3 regions of the Pseudarthrobacter sp. NPDC055928 genome follow, and region 2 is predicted to be linked to each of the others. Evidence: riboswitches for the same ligand, from Rfam matches in the RefSeq annotation. Region 2 holds a riboswitch; each other region holds the start of a gene.
The links. A riboswitch is a leader RNA that binds a small molecule or an ion and turns the genes downstream of it on or off. The one in region 2 is predicted to bind S-adenosylmethionine.
Positions count from the first base shown of each region.

Region 1: another riboswitch for S-adenosylmethionine. It lies ahead of ACFC25_RS14750 (homoserine O-acetyltransferase); the one in region 2 lies ahead of ACFC25_RS04090 (aminotransferase class V-fold PLP-dependent enzyme).
Region 3: another riboswitch for S-adenosylmethionine. It lies ahead of ACFC25_RS15930 (DUF1737 domain-containing protein); the one in region 2 lies ahead of ACFC25_RS04090 (aminotransferase class V-fold PLP-dependent enzyme).

Region 1 is NZ_JBHJZH010000011.1:126,580-131,523, forward strand. It holds gene ACFC25_RS14735 (SGNH/GDSL hydrolase family protein) at 1-405, shown strand, start outside; gene ACFC25_RS14740 (winged helix DNA-binding domain-containing protein) at 450-1,655, shown strand; gene ACFC25_RS14745 (hypothetical protein) at 1,669-2,163, shown strand; gene ACFC25_RS14750 (homoserine O-acetyltransferase) at 2,216-3,331, opposite strand; SAM riboswitch class IV at 3,344-3,459, opposite strand; gene ACFC25_RS14755 (bifunctional o-acetylhomoserine/o-acetylserine sulfhydrylase) at 3,582-4,901, opposite strand.
Region 2 is NZ_JBHJZH010000002.1:210,536-215,479, forward strand. It holds gene aroA (3-phosphoshikimate 1-carboxyvinyltransferase) at 1-765, shown strand, start outside; gene ACFC25_RS04080 (ribosome small subunit-dependent GTPase A) at 765-1,880, shown strand; gene hisN (histidinol-phosphatase) at 1,978-2,790, shown strand; SAM riboswitch class IV at 2,950-3,063, shown strand; gene ACFC25_RS04090 (aminotransferase class V-fold PLP-dependent enzyme) at 3,099-4,535, shown strand; gene ACFC25_RS04095 (class I SAM-dependent methyltransferase) at 4,604-4,944, shown strand, end outside.
Region 3 is NZ_JBHJZH010000013.1:31,096-36,039, reverse strand. It holds gene ACFC25_RS15945 (flavin monoamine oxidase family protein) at 1-604, opposite strand, end outside; gene ACFC25_RS15940 (acetyl-CoA C-acyltransferase) at 850-2,076, shown strand; gene ACFC25_RS15935 (hypothetical protein) at 2,105-2,608, opposite strand; SAM riboswitch class IV at 2,715-2,828, shown strand; gene ACFC25_RS15930 (DUF1737 domain-containing protein) at 2,842-3,099, shown strand; gene ACFC25_RS15925 (rhodanese-like domain-containing protein) at 3,096-3,506, shown strand; gene ACFC25_RS15920 (O-succinylhomoserine sulfhydrylase) at 3,507-4,715, shown strand; gene ACFC25_RS15915 (hypothetical protein) at 4,727-4,944, opposite strand, start outside.

The DNA.
Region 1 (4,944 bases), on a different contig from region 2:
AACCTGCGGACCGTCGCGGCCCGGCATGACGCCATCATCGCCGACATGTGGTCCCTGCGGCAGCTCAGCGACCCGCAGATGTGGGACGAGGACCGGCTGCACTTCTCTCCTCTGGGACACCACACCATCGCGGCCATGGTCCTGGACGCACTCAACGTCAGCCATACACTGGAGCCGCTGCAGCCCAAGCCGCTGCCACCCCGCACCTGGCGTGAGGCCCGCACCGGGGACCTTGTGTGGGCACGCGAATACTTTGTGCCGTGGGTAGTGCGGAGGCTCCGTCACCGTTCCTCCGGCGATGGGATCACCGCTAAGCGCCCGACGCCGGGACCCGTGTTCGGTCCGGGCGTCCCCTTGGGATCCGGTGAAGGTCCGCTCGGTTCCACCGACGCGGGCCGGCACTAGCGGCGGAACGGCCCGGGGCCGGCAGGGTGCAACGGGGGATGGCCATGGAACCGGATACGGTGGTGCGGCTGCGTCTCCGGTCCCAGATGCTCCGGGGATCGGCCGCGGAATCTCCCGAGGCTGCCCTGCGCAAGCTGCTGGCCGTGCAGGCACAGGAATTTCCCTACGCCCGCTGGAGCCTGGCGCAGCGCGCCTCGCAGCACACCTTCGGGGACCTGGACCGTTCCACCGATGGAGGACCAGCCGCCACGGCCGCGGACGTCGAGGAGGCCGTAGCAGACGGCCGGATCCTGCGCACGCATATCCTCCGGCCCACCTGGCATTTCGTCCACCGGGACGATCTGCGGTGGCTGCTGGCATTGTCCGCGCCCCGGCTCCACCAAGGCAATGCAGGCATGTACCGCCGCACCGGCATCGACGCCGCCGTGGCCGCCCGGAGCGGGGAGGTGCTGGCCAGGGCCGTCGCCGGCGGAAACCACAAGACCCGGGAACAGCTCGCGGCCACTCTTCAGTCTGCCGGCTACGCGGGAAAAGGACTGGAACTCGCCTACCTGATCATGCACGCCGAAATCAGCGGCGTGCTGGTGAGTGGTTCGCCGGTGCGGAGCCGGGGCGGTGCTCTGAAGCAGACCTACGCCCACTTTGACGAGCGGGTCCCGGCGGGACCTGTGAAAGTTCCCACCCGGGAAAACGCGCTGGCCGAACTCGCCGTGCGGTATTTCACGAGCCGCGGCCCCGCGACGGTCAAAGATTGCGCCGACTGGTCGGGGCTCACGATGGCCGATGTCCGGCAGGGCGTGCTTCTTGCCCTGGACCGGGATCCCGGGGCCCTCGGCACAACGGCGATTGACGGCGTGGTGTTCTATCACAATGCCGGGCCTGGCGGCTCCGGTGACGAGACCGGCAGCCAGCCCAGCGGACCTCGGATCGACCTCATCCAGTGCTACGACGAATATGTGATGGGCTACTCCGCAACAAGGCACTACCTGGGCGGCTCCGCCCCGGCGCTTCCTGTCGACGGTGCCCTGATGCACGTGGTGCTGCTGGACGGTCGGATGGCGGGCTCCTGGCGGCACACACTGCTTTCGGGCCGCTGCGAACTGGATATCCGGCTGTTCGCCTCCACCGATCCGGCACCAGGCTCTGCGCTGGACGTTGCCATCGGCGACGCCGTGGACAGGTATGCGGCTTTCCTGGGCATCCCCGCGGTCCGGGTGCCGTCCGGGGCTAAGCTGGAAGGACACACATGAGAGGCGTTACACCGTGAACAGCTTGTTCTTCTGGATCATCATTTTGTCGTTCCTGATTCCGATGGCGATGCGGATGTACCGGAAATCCGTCAACAAGCGGAACCAGGACCAGAGCTTTTCCGGGCGTTACCCCGACCAGTTTCCGGGCGGGGGCCAGTTCCCCGGGCCCCAGAGCCGCCAGCCGCGGGACGGCTACACGCAGCAGGATTACATGAGCGGCGGATTCCGCCAGATCAACGGCCCGCAGCCCCTGCCGCCCAGCCAGCCGCTGCCGCCCATGATGCCAGTGCCGCCCGCAGACCAGCAGTTCCCGCCCTACGGCCAGCCTGTGCCGGGACAGGCAGCGGAGGCACCCCAAAAGCCTGCCGCCCCTGCAACTCCCCCGCCGCCGTCGGCCCCCCAAGGCTACCGGGCCCGCAAACTCGCGGAACTGGACCAGCAGTACAGCAACGGCGAGATGGCCGTGGACGAATACATGAAGCGGCGCTCCGAAATCATGGACGGCTGACCAGCCGGCTTCCTAGGCTTCCGGAACGTTCGTGGCGCCGTGAGGCGCCCGGTCAGACCAGGAAATTCTTCCGGAGTTGGCTCCCCAGCTGGCCGATCTCCGTCAGGAAGCCGTCGTGGCCAATGGGCGCTTCGATAACGTGGACATCCACGGCTCCCGGAAGCGCGGCAGCGAGCTCCTGCGACTGCGACGGGAAGTAAAGCCGGTCCGAGTCCACCGCGGCAACAAAGAACTTTGCGGACGCCCTCGCCAGGGTTTCGTTGAGGGTTCCCCTCCCCCGGCAGACGTCGTGGCTCATGAGGGCCTCGGTGATGGCGATGTAGCTGTTGGCATCAAAGCGGCGGACAAGCTTGCTGCCCTGGTGGTCAAGGTAACTCTCCACCTGGTAGCGCCCACGGTCCCCCAGCGCGGCTGCCCGCAGCGGCGTTTCGGGAGTCTGGGCCGTCCGCCCGAACCGCCCATCGAACTCCTGGGCTGATCGATAGGTGATGTGGGCGATCCGCCGCGCCAGGGCCAGCCCGTCCTCCGGGAAAGGCCCTCCATAGTAGTCGCCACCGTTGAAGTTGGCGTCCTGGCGGATGGCGAGCGTCTGGGCCTGCGCAAAGGCGATCTGCTCGGCGGTGCTGGCGGCACCGATCGAGATCACGGCGCAACGCTCCACCCGTTCGGGGTAAATGAGCGCCCACTCCAAGGCACGGGCACCGCCCATGGAACCGCCCAGCACCGCGTACCAGCTCCGAATGCCCAGCTGGTCCGCCAACCGGGCCTCGGCGGCGGTGCTGTCACGGAGGGTCACCAGCGGAAAGCGGGAACCCCAGGGCCGGCCGTCGGGAGCAGGCGAGGACGGCCCGGTGGAACCGTAGCAGCCGCCCACAATGTTGATGGACACCACAAAGAACCTGTCCGTGTCCACCGGCGCGCCTGGACCGGCAAGTTGCTCCCACCAGCCCGGCTCGTCGCTGTCACCGCGTGTCACGTGCGTGCTGCCGGTCAGGGCGTGCTCAATGAGGACGGCGTTGGAGCCGTCCTCATTGAGCGTTCCCCACGTTTCATAGGCGAGCGTGACCTCGGGCAGGTATCCGCCCGCTTCCAATTCAAGGCCGCCGATGCTGGCGTAACGGACCACGCCGTTTTCGGGTACTGCGGTACGGGAGACGGTAATCGTCATGTGGAGACCTTTTCTACGCGCTTGCCCGCCGTCGAATGACCGGCAGGCCAGGTCTTCACCCGGGGCACCCCGCCGCGAAAGGAGGGTTGCCGGCCAGCAAGCCGGGGCTGTCGCTGGCACTCATGACCTTCTCCGAGTGTACGAAACCAGCCCCGGATCTGGCTAAGAGTGTGACTGGTTTGTGACTCCACAATGCCTCTCCTGCCGGGCGCCGGACTCCCGGGGCCGGGAATCCGGCGCTGAAACCGCCTTAGAGAGCCGCCTTGGCCGCCCGGAAACCTGCCTCCAGGTCCGCCAGGATGTCATCGATGTGTTCGATGCCCACGGAGAGGCGGACCAGCCCCGGCGTAACGCCCGCAATTGCCTGCTGCTCCGGGGAGAGCTGGCTATGGGTGGTGGACGCAGGGTGGATGACCAGGGACCTGACGTCGCCGATGTTCGCCACATGGCTGTGGAGCTCCAAGGCGTCCACAAACCGCTTGCCCGCCTCGGCCCCGCCGGCCAGGTTGAAGGCCACCACGGCTCCTGTGCCCTTGGGGCCGTACTTGCGTCCGCGCTCGTACCAGGGGCTCGAAGGCAGCCCCGCGTACGCTACCGACTCGACGTCGTCACGGGCTTCCAGCCACTGCGCCACCGCAACGGCGTTCTCAACGTGCCGCTCCACCCGCAAGCTCAGCGTCTCCAGGCCCTGGGCGATGAGGAAGGCGTTGAAGGGCGATACTGCGGAGCCGAGGTCTCGGAGGAGCTGGACGCGGGCTTTGAGGATGTAGGACAGGTTGGCGCCCAAGGCGCCGCCGGCGCCAAGGTCACGGGCATAGACCAGCCCGTTGTAGGTGGGATCCGGGGTGTTGAAACCAGGGAACCTATCCGGGTCTTGACCGAAGTCGAAGTTGCCGGAGTCCACGATCACCCCCGCGATCGCCGATCCGTGTCCGCCAAGGTATTTGGTGGCCGAGTGGACCACAATATCGGCGCCCCACTCCAGCGGGCGTATGAGGTACGGCGTGGAGAGCGTATTGTCCACCACCAACGGAACGCCGGCCTCGTGGGCGGTCCGGGACACCCCTTCGATATCGAGGACATCCTGGCGCGGGTTGGACACGACCTCGGCAAAGAACAGTTTGGTGTTCGGGCGGACGGCCTCGCGCCACTGGTCCAGGTTATCCGGGTCCTCCACGAACGTCACCGAGATGCCGAACTTCTTCAGCGTGTACCCCAGCAGGTTGTACGTGCCGCCATAAAGGCTGGGGCTTGCCACCACATGGTCCCCGGCTTCGGCGATATTGAGGATGGCGAAGGTTTCGGCCGCCTGCCCCGAGCTCAACAGGAGGGCAGCCAACCCGCCTTCCAGGCTGGCGATCCGTTGCTCCACGGCGTCCTGGGTGGGGTTGCCGATCCGCGTATAGATCGGTGCCAATTCTGCGAGCGCGAAGCGGTTGGCGGCGCTTTCGGCACTCGGGAAGACGAACGACGTCGTCTGGTAGATCGGGAGGGCACGCGCCCCTGTGGCGCTGTCCGGCTCCTGGCCGGCGTGGATCTGGCGGGTTTCAAAAGACCATCCGTCGGACATTCAAGGCTCCTTTGACATGGGCCCGGCATGCTGGGAGCACCAC
Region 2 (4,944 bases):
TTTACAGAGGGGCTGCACCTGGAGCATGTCGGTAAGCCGGTTCCGAGTCTGGACCACATCAACATGACAGTGGCAGTCCTTCGCGGCGTGGGCGTGTCCGTGGATGATTCCGTCCCCAATCACTGGGTCGTGGCGCCAGGAACCATCCGGGCGTTTGACCAGCGCATTGAGCAGGACCTTTCCAACGCCGGCCCTTTCTTGGCCGCCGCATTGGCCACCAGCGGCACGGTCCGGATCCCCAACTGGCCCACTGGAACCACGCAGGTGGGTGACCTCTGGCGCAGTATCCTTGCGGACATGGGCGCCACGGTCAGCCTGTCCGACGGCGTCCTCACGGTCACCGGCGGAGCTCAGATCAAGGGCGCCGACTTTGATGAAACCAGTGAGCTTGCCCCCACTGTCGCGGCGCTGTGCGCGCTTGCCAGCGGGCCCTCCCGGCTCAGCGGCATCGCACACCTCCGCGGCCATGAGACTGACCGGCTCGCCGCCCTGGTCGCCGAGATCAACCGGCTGGGCGGCGACGCCGAGGAAACCAGCGACGGGCTGGTGATCCGCCCGGCCAAGCTGCATTCCGGCGTCGTCCACAGCTATGCGGACCATCGAATGGCAACTGCAGGGGCGATACTGGGCCTCGCAGTGGAGGGCATAGAAGTAGAAGACATCGCCACCACGGCCAAGACCATGCCCGATTTCCCGCGGCTGTGGGAAAACATGATCGCGCAGGGCCAGGAACCCGGTACGCCGGGACCCGCTGGTAACGCATAGTGGCACGCAGCACTGACTCCTGGGACGAATCCGACGTCCGGATCCGCCCCAGCAAGAAGGGTTCCCGGCCCCGCACCAAGGACCGCCCCAGCCACGATGATGCCGTGACAGGACGGATCATTACCGTGGACCGCGGCCGATACACAGCGGTGGTCGGCGAAGATTCAGGGGAAGAACGCATCATCATCGCCGCACGGGCACGGGAACTCCGCCGGTCCCCCGTGGTCGCTGGCGACTTCGTTTCATTGGTGGGAGATGTCTCCGGGGAACCGGACACGCTGGCCCGGCTGGTCCGGATCCAGGACCGCAGGACGCTCCTGCGGCGCAGCGCCGATGATACCGACCCCGTTGAACGGGCAGTCGTGGCCAACGCCGACCAGCTCGTTGTTGTGGTGGCGGCGGCCAATCCCGAACCACGCACCGGCTTCATTGACCGTGCACTCGTCGCCGCCTACGACGCCGGCATCGAGCCGATCCTGCTGGTCACGAAAGCCGATGTCAAAGACCCTGCCGAACTTCTGTCGAACTACGAGCACCTGGACTTCCCGGTCATCATCAGCCGGACGGCCGACGCCGCTGCATCCGGCATCGATGCCCGCTCCGACGACGGGCTCTCGGCGCGCCTCGACAGCGATGCCGTCGCCCAGCTTCGGGCCTACCTCGATGGCAAGGTCACGGTGATGCTGGGGCACTCAGGCGTAGGCAAGTCCACCATGGTGAACGCCCTGACCGGAGCCGAGCGAGCCACTGGCGGAGTCAACGCCGTGACAGGCCGCGGACGCCACACGTCCTCCTCGGCCCTGGCCCTTAAGCTGGCCGACGCCCCTGCTGGAAGCTGGATCATCGACACCCCCGGCATCCGGTCTTTCGGACTGGCGCATGTCGACGCAGACCGCATCCTCCGCTCCTTTCCGGACCTGGAACCGGGCACGGATGCGTGCGAGCGCGGCTGCAAACACAATGCCAGCGCAGTCAATTGCGGCCTGGACTCCTGGGTTGCCGAAGGCCATGCGGGCCCAACCGGACCTGCCAGGCTCGCGTCCCTCCGTCGCCTGCTCGGCACCGATCCCCGCATGGAGGGGCAGGAAACCAAGGAATTGGGCAGCGTCAACTGACCCGCCCGGCCGGCTGGGACCAGCGCCCAGGCTGTTCAGGACGCCGCCCGAAGCCGGGGTCCCCAACCACACGGCGCTTTGACGGTAGTTTGGAACCATGATCCAACCCGCTTCGAGCTACAACGATGACCTGCGCCTGGCCCACGTGCTGGCCGATTCCGTGGACGACCAGACCATGAGCCGCTTCAAGGCACTGGACCTCCACGTCGAGACCAAGCCGGACCTGACCCCGGTCACTGATGCCGATAAGGCCGCCGAAGAAGCCATCCGTGGCCAGCTTTCCCGTTCCCGCCCCCGCGATGCGGTCCTGGGCGAGGAATTCGGCAGTTCAGGCCATGGCTCCCGGCGTTGGATCATCGACCCCATCGACGGCACCAAGAACTTTGTCCGTGGCGTACCGGTGTGGGCAACACTGATTGCGCTTGTGGACGAAGGCGAGCCCGTCGTCGGTGTCGTCAGTGCCCCTGCCCTGGGCAAGCGCTGGTGGGCTGCCAAGGGCGCAGGCGCCTACATGGGCCGATCGCTGGCTGCGGCCACCCGGCTAAAGGTCTCAGACGTGTCGAAACTCTCGGACGCTTCCCTGTCTTACTCCAGCCTGAGCGGCTGGAAGGACCGCGGGAACCTGGATGACTTCCTTGGGCTCACCGAAGACGTCTGGCGCACGCGTGCCTACGGCGACTTCTGGTCCTACTGCATGGTGGCCGAAGGCTCCGTGGACATCGCGTGTGAGCCGGAGCTGAATCTCTACGACATGGCGGCACTGGTCCCGATCGTGGTGGAGGCCGGCGGCCGCTTCACCTCCCTCGAGGGTGAAGACGGTCCGTTTGGCGGCAACGCGCTTGCGACGAACTCCATCCTGCATTCGGAAGTCCTCAAACGGCTCAACCCCGACCTGGACGACCTCCTATAGCAGCCCAAGTGCCGAATTATCAACGGCGGACGCCTCCTGATGGGGGCGTCCGCCGTCGTATCTTCGGATAACCATGGGTATTTCCATCCGCGCGTAACAAAAGCCTTAACATTCGGACGGGCTTCCTGCCCGCCCCGCCCATGTTCTACGCTCTTAACAGGTCACGAGTGCCAGCGCGAAACCCCGGTTTGCTGGCCGGCAACCCTCCATTCGCGGTGGGGTGCCCCGGGTGACGACCAGGCCGGTCCGGAACGGACCCGGCAAGCGCGGATTCCCGGGACAGGGAGTCCCTCTAAAGTGAGGTCTCTGTGACAACAGCCACCGTCTCCCCCAACTCCGCCGTCCGTACCCTGGCCGCAAACGACACCGCAGCCCTGTTCAGCGAACGGCTCGCCGTTGCCGGACGGCCGCTCTCCGCCGTCACCGGCGCCGAAATCCAGGCCCCGCTGATCCAGGGCGGCCACGTGCGTTACGCCAACCTGGACTACGGCGCCTCCGCCCCGGCCCTCTCGGTTGTCTCCGCCTACCTCAACGAGATCCTGCCGTTCTACGCCAGCGTCCACCGCGGCGCCGGCTACGCATCCCAGATCAGCACGTCCGTCTACGAGAACGCCCGGAACATCGTGCGTGACTTCGTGGGAGGCCGGCCCGGTGACTCCGTCATCTTCACCAGGAACACCACGGACTCCCTGAACCTCCTCGCCGGGTGCCTTCCGTCCGCGGACGGCCGCCCCACGGGGGAGGTTTTGTACCTCGACATCGAGCACCACGCCAACCTCCTGCCGTGGCAGGGCGTCCCGCACCGCAGCGTCGTTGCGGCCGACACCGTGGACGGCACCATCGAGGCCCTCGGTGCCGAACTGGAACAGGGCGGAATCAGCCTGCTCGCCGTCACGGGCGCCTCCAACGTCACCGGCGAAATCCTGCCCATCCGTGCCCTCGCCGCCCTTGCCCACCAGCACGGCGCCCGGATCGTCGTCGATGCCGCGCAGCTCGCGCCGCATCGCCGGATCAACATCAGCGCCGACGACGTCGACTACCTCGCTTTCTCGGGCCACAAGCTCTACGCGCCCTTCGGCGCAGGCGTCCTCGTGGGGCGGTCGGACTGGCTCGACGCGGGCACGCCGCATCTTGCCGGCGGCGGCGCAGTGCGGGAGGCCAGGCTCGACGGCGTCAGCTGGGCCACCGGCCCAGCCCGGCACGAGGGCGGTTCGCCCAATGTCCTGGGCGCCGCCACGCTGGCTCGCGCCACCCAGGTCATCGCATCGCTGGATCAGGACCGGTGGCACGCCCACGAGTCGGCTATCCGGTCGTTCCTGGTGGAGGGTCTGCAGAAGATCGAAGGCGTGACGGTACACCAGATCTTCAAGGACACCGATCCGGACACCGACACCATCGGCGTAGTGAACTTCTCGGTCGAAGGCTACGACGCCGGCCTGGTGGCTGCCTACCTGTCAGCAGAACACGGCGTAGGCCTCCGCGACGGCCGGTTCTGTGCCCACCCCCTGCTGAAGCGCCTGGGCCTCCCGTCCGGCTCCCTGCGGGCAAGCTTCGGCGTTGGGTCCCGCCTCGAAGACGCCCAGCGTCTGCTGGCTGGCATCGAGGAACTCCGCCGAACCGGCCTGGGCTGGGACTATGTGGTTGACTCGGGCCGCTGGGTTCCGGCTAACGACACCCGCAAATACCCGGACTGGGCACCCAATACGCCTGGCACGGCAGGCGCTGCCCCCTGCATCGACGACTGACCCGGGTTACCCGGCTCATGCGGTAAATTCGAAGGATACCCAAGGGCATCTGGCGAAGGAGGCTGCACGTGGCACGGGGTGGCCCCAAACTTGACGACGTACGCCGTCAGGAGCTTGGTCAGAGCTTCCAGGACGGAGGCGAACACTACGAACGCGTGCGCCCCGGTTACCCCGGCGATTCGGCCGACTGGCTTATTCCGGCGGGGGCCCGGGATGCCCTGGACGTGGGAGCCGGCACCGGAAAATTCACGGTCCTGCTGCTCGACCGCGGATTGATCGTTTCCGCCGTGGACCCCTCCACAGACATGCTCGACCAGTTGCGGATCCTGCACCCCGGCGTTGCGGCCACTGTGGGCACTGCCGAGGCGACGGGATTCGCGGACTCCTCATTCGACGTCGTCAGCGTGGC
Region 3 (4,944 bases), on a different contig from region 2:
TGTCCGTGGGACTCAGGTAGCTGTCCAGGGAGCCCTGGTCGGTGGCCTTCGCGAGGAGCTCGGAGACATAGCCGTACACGTCCGCCTTGGCCGCACGGTGCCGGACCGGAGTATTGGACAGTTTGGTGCTGCCTTCGCGGAACAGGTAGCCGTCAGCGTTCTGGTTGGTGAAGGGCTCGATGGCGACGCCGAGTTCCTTGCAGTAGTCCAAGGTGATGTGGTGCTGCGGAATCCGGCCCGGCCCGGCATTCATGTACTGGTCTTTGGAGAACGTGGCGCGCTGTGCGATCCCGCCGAGGTCGGTCTCCTCCGTGCCGCCGCGGACTGTCCAGTTGCGTCCGCCCGGCCTCATCCGGGCTTCCAGGATGGTCACTTTGTAGCCCGCCTTGCCCAGCTCATAGGCGGTAGTGAGCCCGGCGATGCCGCCACCCAGCACCACCACGGACTTCCCTGCCCCGTTCAGGTCGCCTGCCCGCGGAGCGGCGAAGGCCGGCGTCGCCGAATCGGGCGCAAGGCCCATGGCCTCCATGGTCTGGTACATGACACCGGCGCCACCCACCATGCCCACATAGCGGAGGAAATTCCTGCGAGTCGCACTTTCCATATTGTTTTCCCTTTTCTGTCGGACGTTACGAAGGGAGCGTATTGATTGAGTGTTTCGTCAAATAGCGTGACAATTTCGTGGCGGTGCCGTTCATATTTCGGTAAAGTAAACAGACTTTACGCTGGGTAAACGCCATGTCAGCGTTCCATTCCCCGCCGCCACCGCCCGTGACATACTTGAGGAAAATGCACCGCGGGCGCGCATAGACGTCGCCCCGAGCCTCGCCTCCACCGAAAGGCAGCATCATGGTCAACGACGCCACGGCCAACACTTTCCCGGCCCACGAGGACCGCACTGCCGTCATCCTCGGAGGTGCCCGCACCCCTTTCGGCCGTTTCCGCGGCAGCCTGTCTTCCCTCTCCTCCAGCGAACTGGGCGCACATGCGATCCGCCATGCGCTGGAACGCGCAGGTGTGGCGCCGGGGCACGTACATGCGGTAATCGTGGGGCAGGTCATCCAGGCAGGAGCCGGCCAGGGACCGGCCAGGCAGGCAAGCCTGGGGGCAGGCATCGGCTGGGATGTCCCCACGGTCACCATTAACAAACTCTGCCTCTCCGGGCTGACCGCCGTGATCGACGCGGCCCGGATGATCCGCGCCGGGGAGGCTGATTTCGTCGTGGCCGCCGGCCAGGAATCCATGACCAACGCCCCGCACCTACTGCCCCGCCTGCGTACCGGCGTGGCCATCGGCGATACCCCGCTGGTCGATTCCCTGAACCACGACGCCCTCCAGGATCCCATCTCCGGAATCCTGCAGGGCGCCGCCACCGATGCCGGCAATGCCGAGCGCGGCATCAGCCGCGGGGAGCAGGACGAAGTTGCCGCCCGCTCCCACCAGAGGGCCGAAGCAGCGCGGAATGCAGGACTGCTCGCCGAAGAGATCGTTCCCCTGGATATCCCGCAGCGCCGCGGCCCTGCCGTCACCGTCGATGCCGATGAGGGGATCCGGCCGGGCACGACGGCGGAGGCCCTGGCGGCGCTTAAGCCCGCCTTCTCCACGGCCGACTCAGCCACCATCACCGCAGGTTCCGCCTCTCCCCTCTCCGACGGCGCGGCCGCCGTCGTGGTGGCCAGCAAGGCGGCCGCCGAACGGGCGGGGCTCACCTGGATTGCCGAGATCGGCGCCCACGGGCAGACAGCCGGGCCGGACGGCTCTTTGCATTCCCAGCCGTCGCGCGCCATCGAAAGAGCACTCCGCGCAGAAGGGATTTCGGTGGAGGACCTGGACTTGGTGGAAATCAACGAAGCGTTCGCCTCGGTGATCATCCAGTCAGCCCAGGACCTTGGCATTTCTGCGGAGAAGATCAACGCCGAGGGCGGGGCGATCGCGCTGGGCCACCCCGTCGGCGCCTCGGGGGCACGGCTGGTCCTGCACCAGGCCCTGGCGCTGAAACGGCGCGGCGGCGGCATCGGCGTCGTGGCCTTGTGCGGCGGCGGCGGCCAGGGCGAGGCCCTCATCCTCAGGGCCTGACGCCCGTCCCCACGGGCGTCGCCGCTGCTCAGGCCCCGGTACCCGCCAGTATTAGCAACGGCACCAGGCGCTCGGCACACGAGACCAGGACAAGCGTCCTGGGCCCCGCGCCGGCCCGGTTGTTAACCCCGGTGTCGTCGCACCAATCCAGGTTGTACGGGTGCGCCCCCACTGCCGCCTTGCCGGGAGCCGCGCCCGGCGGGACGGTGAACACGAAAGTAAACGCGCCGTCGTCGCTCATGGGTGCGAGTTCCTCCAGCATCAGCGATCCAAAGGCGTCCCGCACCGTCACCTGGACCTGCGCGTTTTGCCCGTAGCGGGCATCGCAGTTGGTGTCCTGCGCGCTGACCGTAACCTGCTCACCGGGTTTGGCTTCCGACGGCGTGACTGTGTACGCGGGCGGCATGCAGGGCGGCGGCGCGAAGACGTCCCGGCACCCACTCAACCCCGTGGCCACCGTGGCCAGTACGAGGAATGCAGCGGCAGTCCTCAAACGCGCGAATACAGCCAGTCCCCGCCCAGATTTCCCCATGGACTGATTGTCCCGTCCGCGTGACGGCCGCGGAAGCACGTGTTGGTTACGGAACATGACGACGGCGGCGGTGCGGCCAGGCGGGCCAAGTGTTACGTTTTTGAGGAGTAATGAGAACCGGCGCCAAGCCCTGACTGGCCGGTCGGCAACCCTCCCTTTCGCGGCGGGGTGCCTCAGGTGAATACTCGGCATATCGACATTCGAGTTGCAAGCGTGAGAGAAGGAGATCCGTCGTGTCTGACGCACCTGCCCCTGAAGAAAAACTGTCGTACCGGCTCATCACAGGCCCGGACGACCGTAATTTCTGTGAGCGGATTTCCACCGCCCTGGCCGAAGGCTATGTCCTGCATGGCAGCCCGGCTGCCACGTCCAACGGCGGCCAGGTGATTGTGGCGCAGGCACTCATCCTCCCGGCCGCCATCGCCAGTGCGGACGCCGCCGTCGCCACCGCTGTGGAAGACCTTGAGTTCGAAGGCGAGGGCCACGCGTGAGCTACGCCGGAGACCTCACCCCGCAGGAAGCCTGGACCAAGCTGGAGCAGGGCGCCATCCTGGTGGATGTCCGCACCGAGGGTGAGTGGGCGCACATCGGCATCCCTGACACCAAGGCAACCGACAACGACCCCCTGTTCATCCAGTGGACGTTCCCCGGCGGCATTCCCAACCCCGAGTTCCTCACCGACCTGAGGCAGCAGGCGCCGGAGGACACCGGCACCGAACTCCTGTTCATCTGCCGCTCAGGCCAGCGCTCCATCTCCGCTGCCATCGCCGCAACCCAAGCCGGCTTCACCTCCTACAACGTCCTGGAGGGCTTCGAAGGCGAACCGGACCGCTACGGCGAGCGCACCGTCAACGGCTGGAAGAACCGCGGCTTGCCAACCAACCTGGGAAAGAACTAAGTGACCTTCAACGAAGATGCCGCCGGCTGGAGCCCTGACACCCAGGCCGTCCGCGGCGGGCTGGACCGCACCAACTTCCAGGAAACCACCGAACCGGTGTTCCTGAACTCCGGATTCGTCTACGAGTCCGCCGCCGCAGCGGAGCGCGCCTTCACCGGCGAGGACGAGCGCTTTGTCTACTCCCGCTACGGCAACCCGTCCGTGGCCACCTTCCAGGAACGGCTCCGCCTGCTCGAAGGCACTGAAGCGTGCTTCGCGACGGCGTCGGGAATGTCCGCCGTGTTCACCGCCCTGGGTGCCCTGCTAGCCGCTGGCGACCGCGTAGTGGCAGCCCGCTCACTGTTCGGCTCCTGCTTTGTGATCCTGAACGAGATCCTGCCCCGCTGGGGTGTTGAGACGGTGTTCGTCGACGGACCGGACCTGGAGCAGTGGCGTGCGGCCCTGTCGGAGCCCACCACGGCAGTGTTCTTCGAATCGCCGTCCAACCCGATGCAGGAAATCGTGGACATCGCCGCGGTCAGCGAACTGGCGCACGCCGCCGGCGCTACCGTCGTCGTCGACAACGTCTTTGCCACACCCCTGCTGCAGCGCTGCGGCCAGCTCGGCGCGGACGTGATTGTGTACTCGGGCACCAAGCACATCGACGGCCAGGGCCGGGTCATGGGCGGCGCCATCCTGGGCACCAAGGAATTCATCGACGGGCCGGTCAAGCAGCTCATGCGGCACACCGGCCCGTCGCTGTCCGCCTTCAACGCCTGGGTACTTACCAAGGGCTTGGAAACCATGGCCCTGCGCGTGAACCATTCCTCAGCCACGGCGCTGCGGCTGGCCGAATGGCTCGAACAGCAGCCTGCCGTCAGCTGGGTCAAGTACCCCATGCTGAAATCGCACCCGCAGTACGAGCTCGCGGCCAAGCAGATGAAGGCCGGCGGGACCGTCCTCACCCTGGAGCTCGCGACGACGGACGGCCGCTCCGGCAAGGACGCCGCCTTTGCGCTGCTGGACGCGCTGCGGATCATCGACATCTCCAACAACCTGGGCGATGCCAAGTCCCTCATCACGCACCCGGCCACCACCACCCACCGTGCCATGGGTCCCGAAGGCCGCGCCGCCATCGGCCTCAGCGACGGCGTGGTGCGGCTGTCCGTGGGCCTTGAGGACGCGGACGACCTCATCCGCGACCTGGAACAGGCGCTCAAGCAGATTTGATCGGCGCCTGCTTACGGGGCGGAATTGACCACTGAGGTCTCAACCGAGGTCCAAGCGGTCGCTGTTCCGGCTGGGAAGGTCTCGCCAGCTGTTAGCGTGACCACTCGTTCTCCGATCAGCAGCCCTGTGTCGGGATCAATGATGATGTCCGTCCGCGTTTCCCTGTCCGGATGCTCGATCCCGATCGCTGTGCCTACCTTGCCGTCTAGGTTCGCCTCCTTGTCTACGA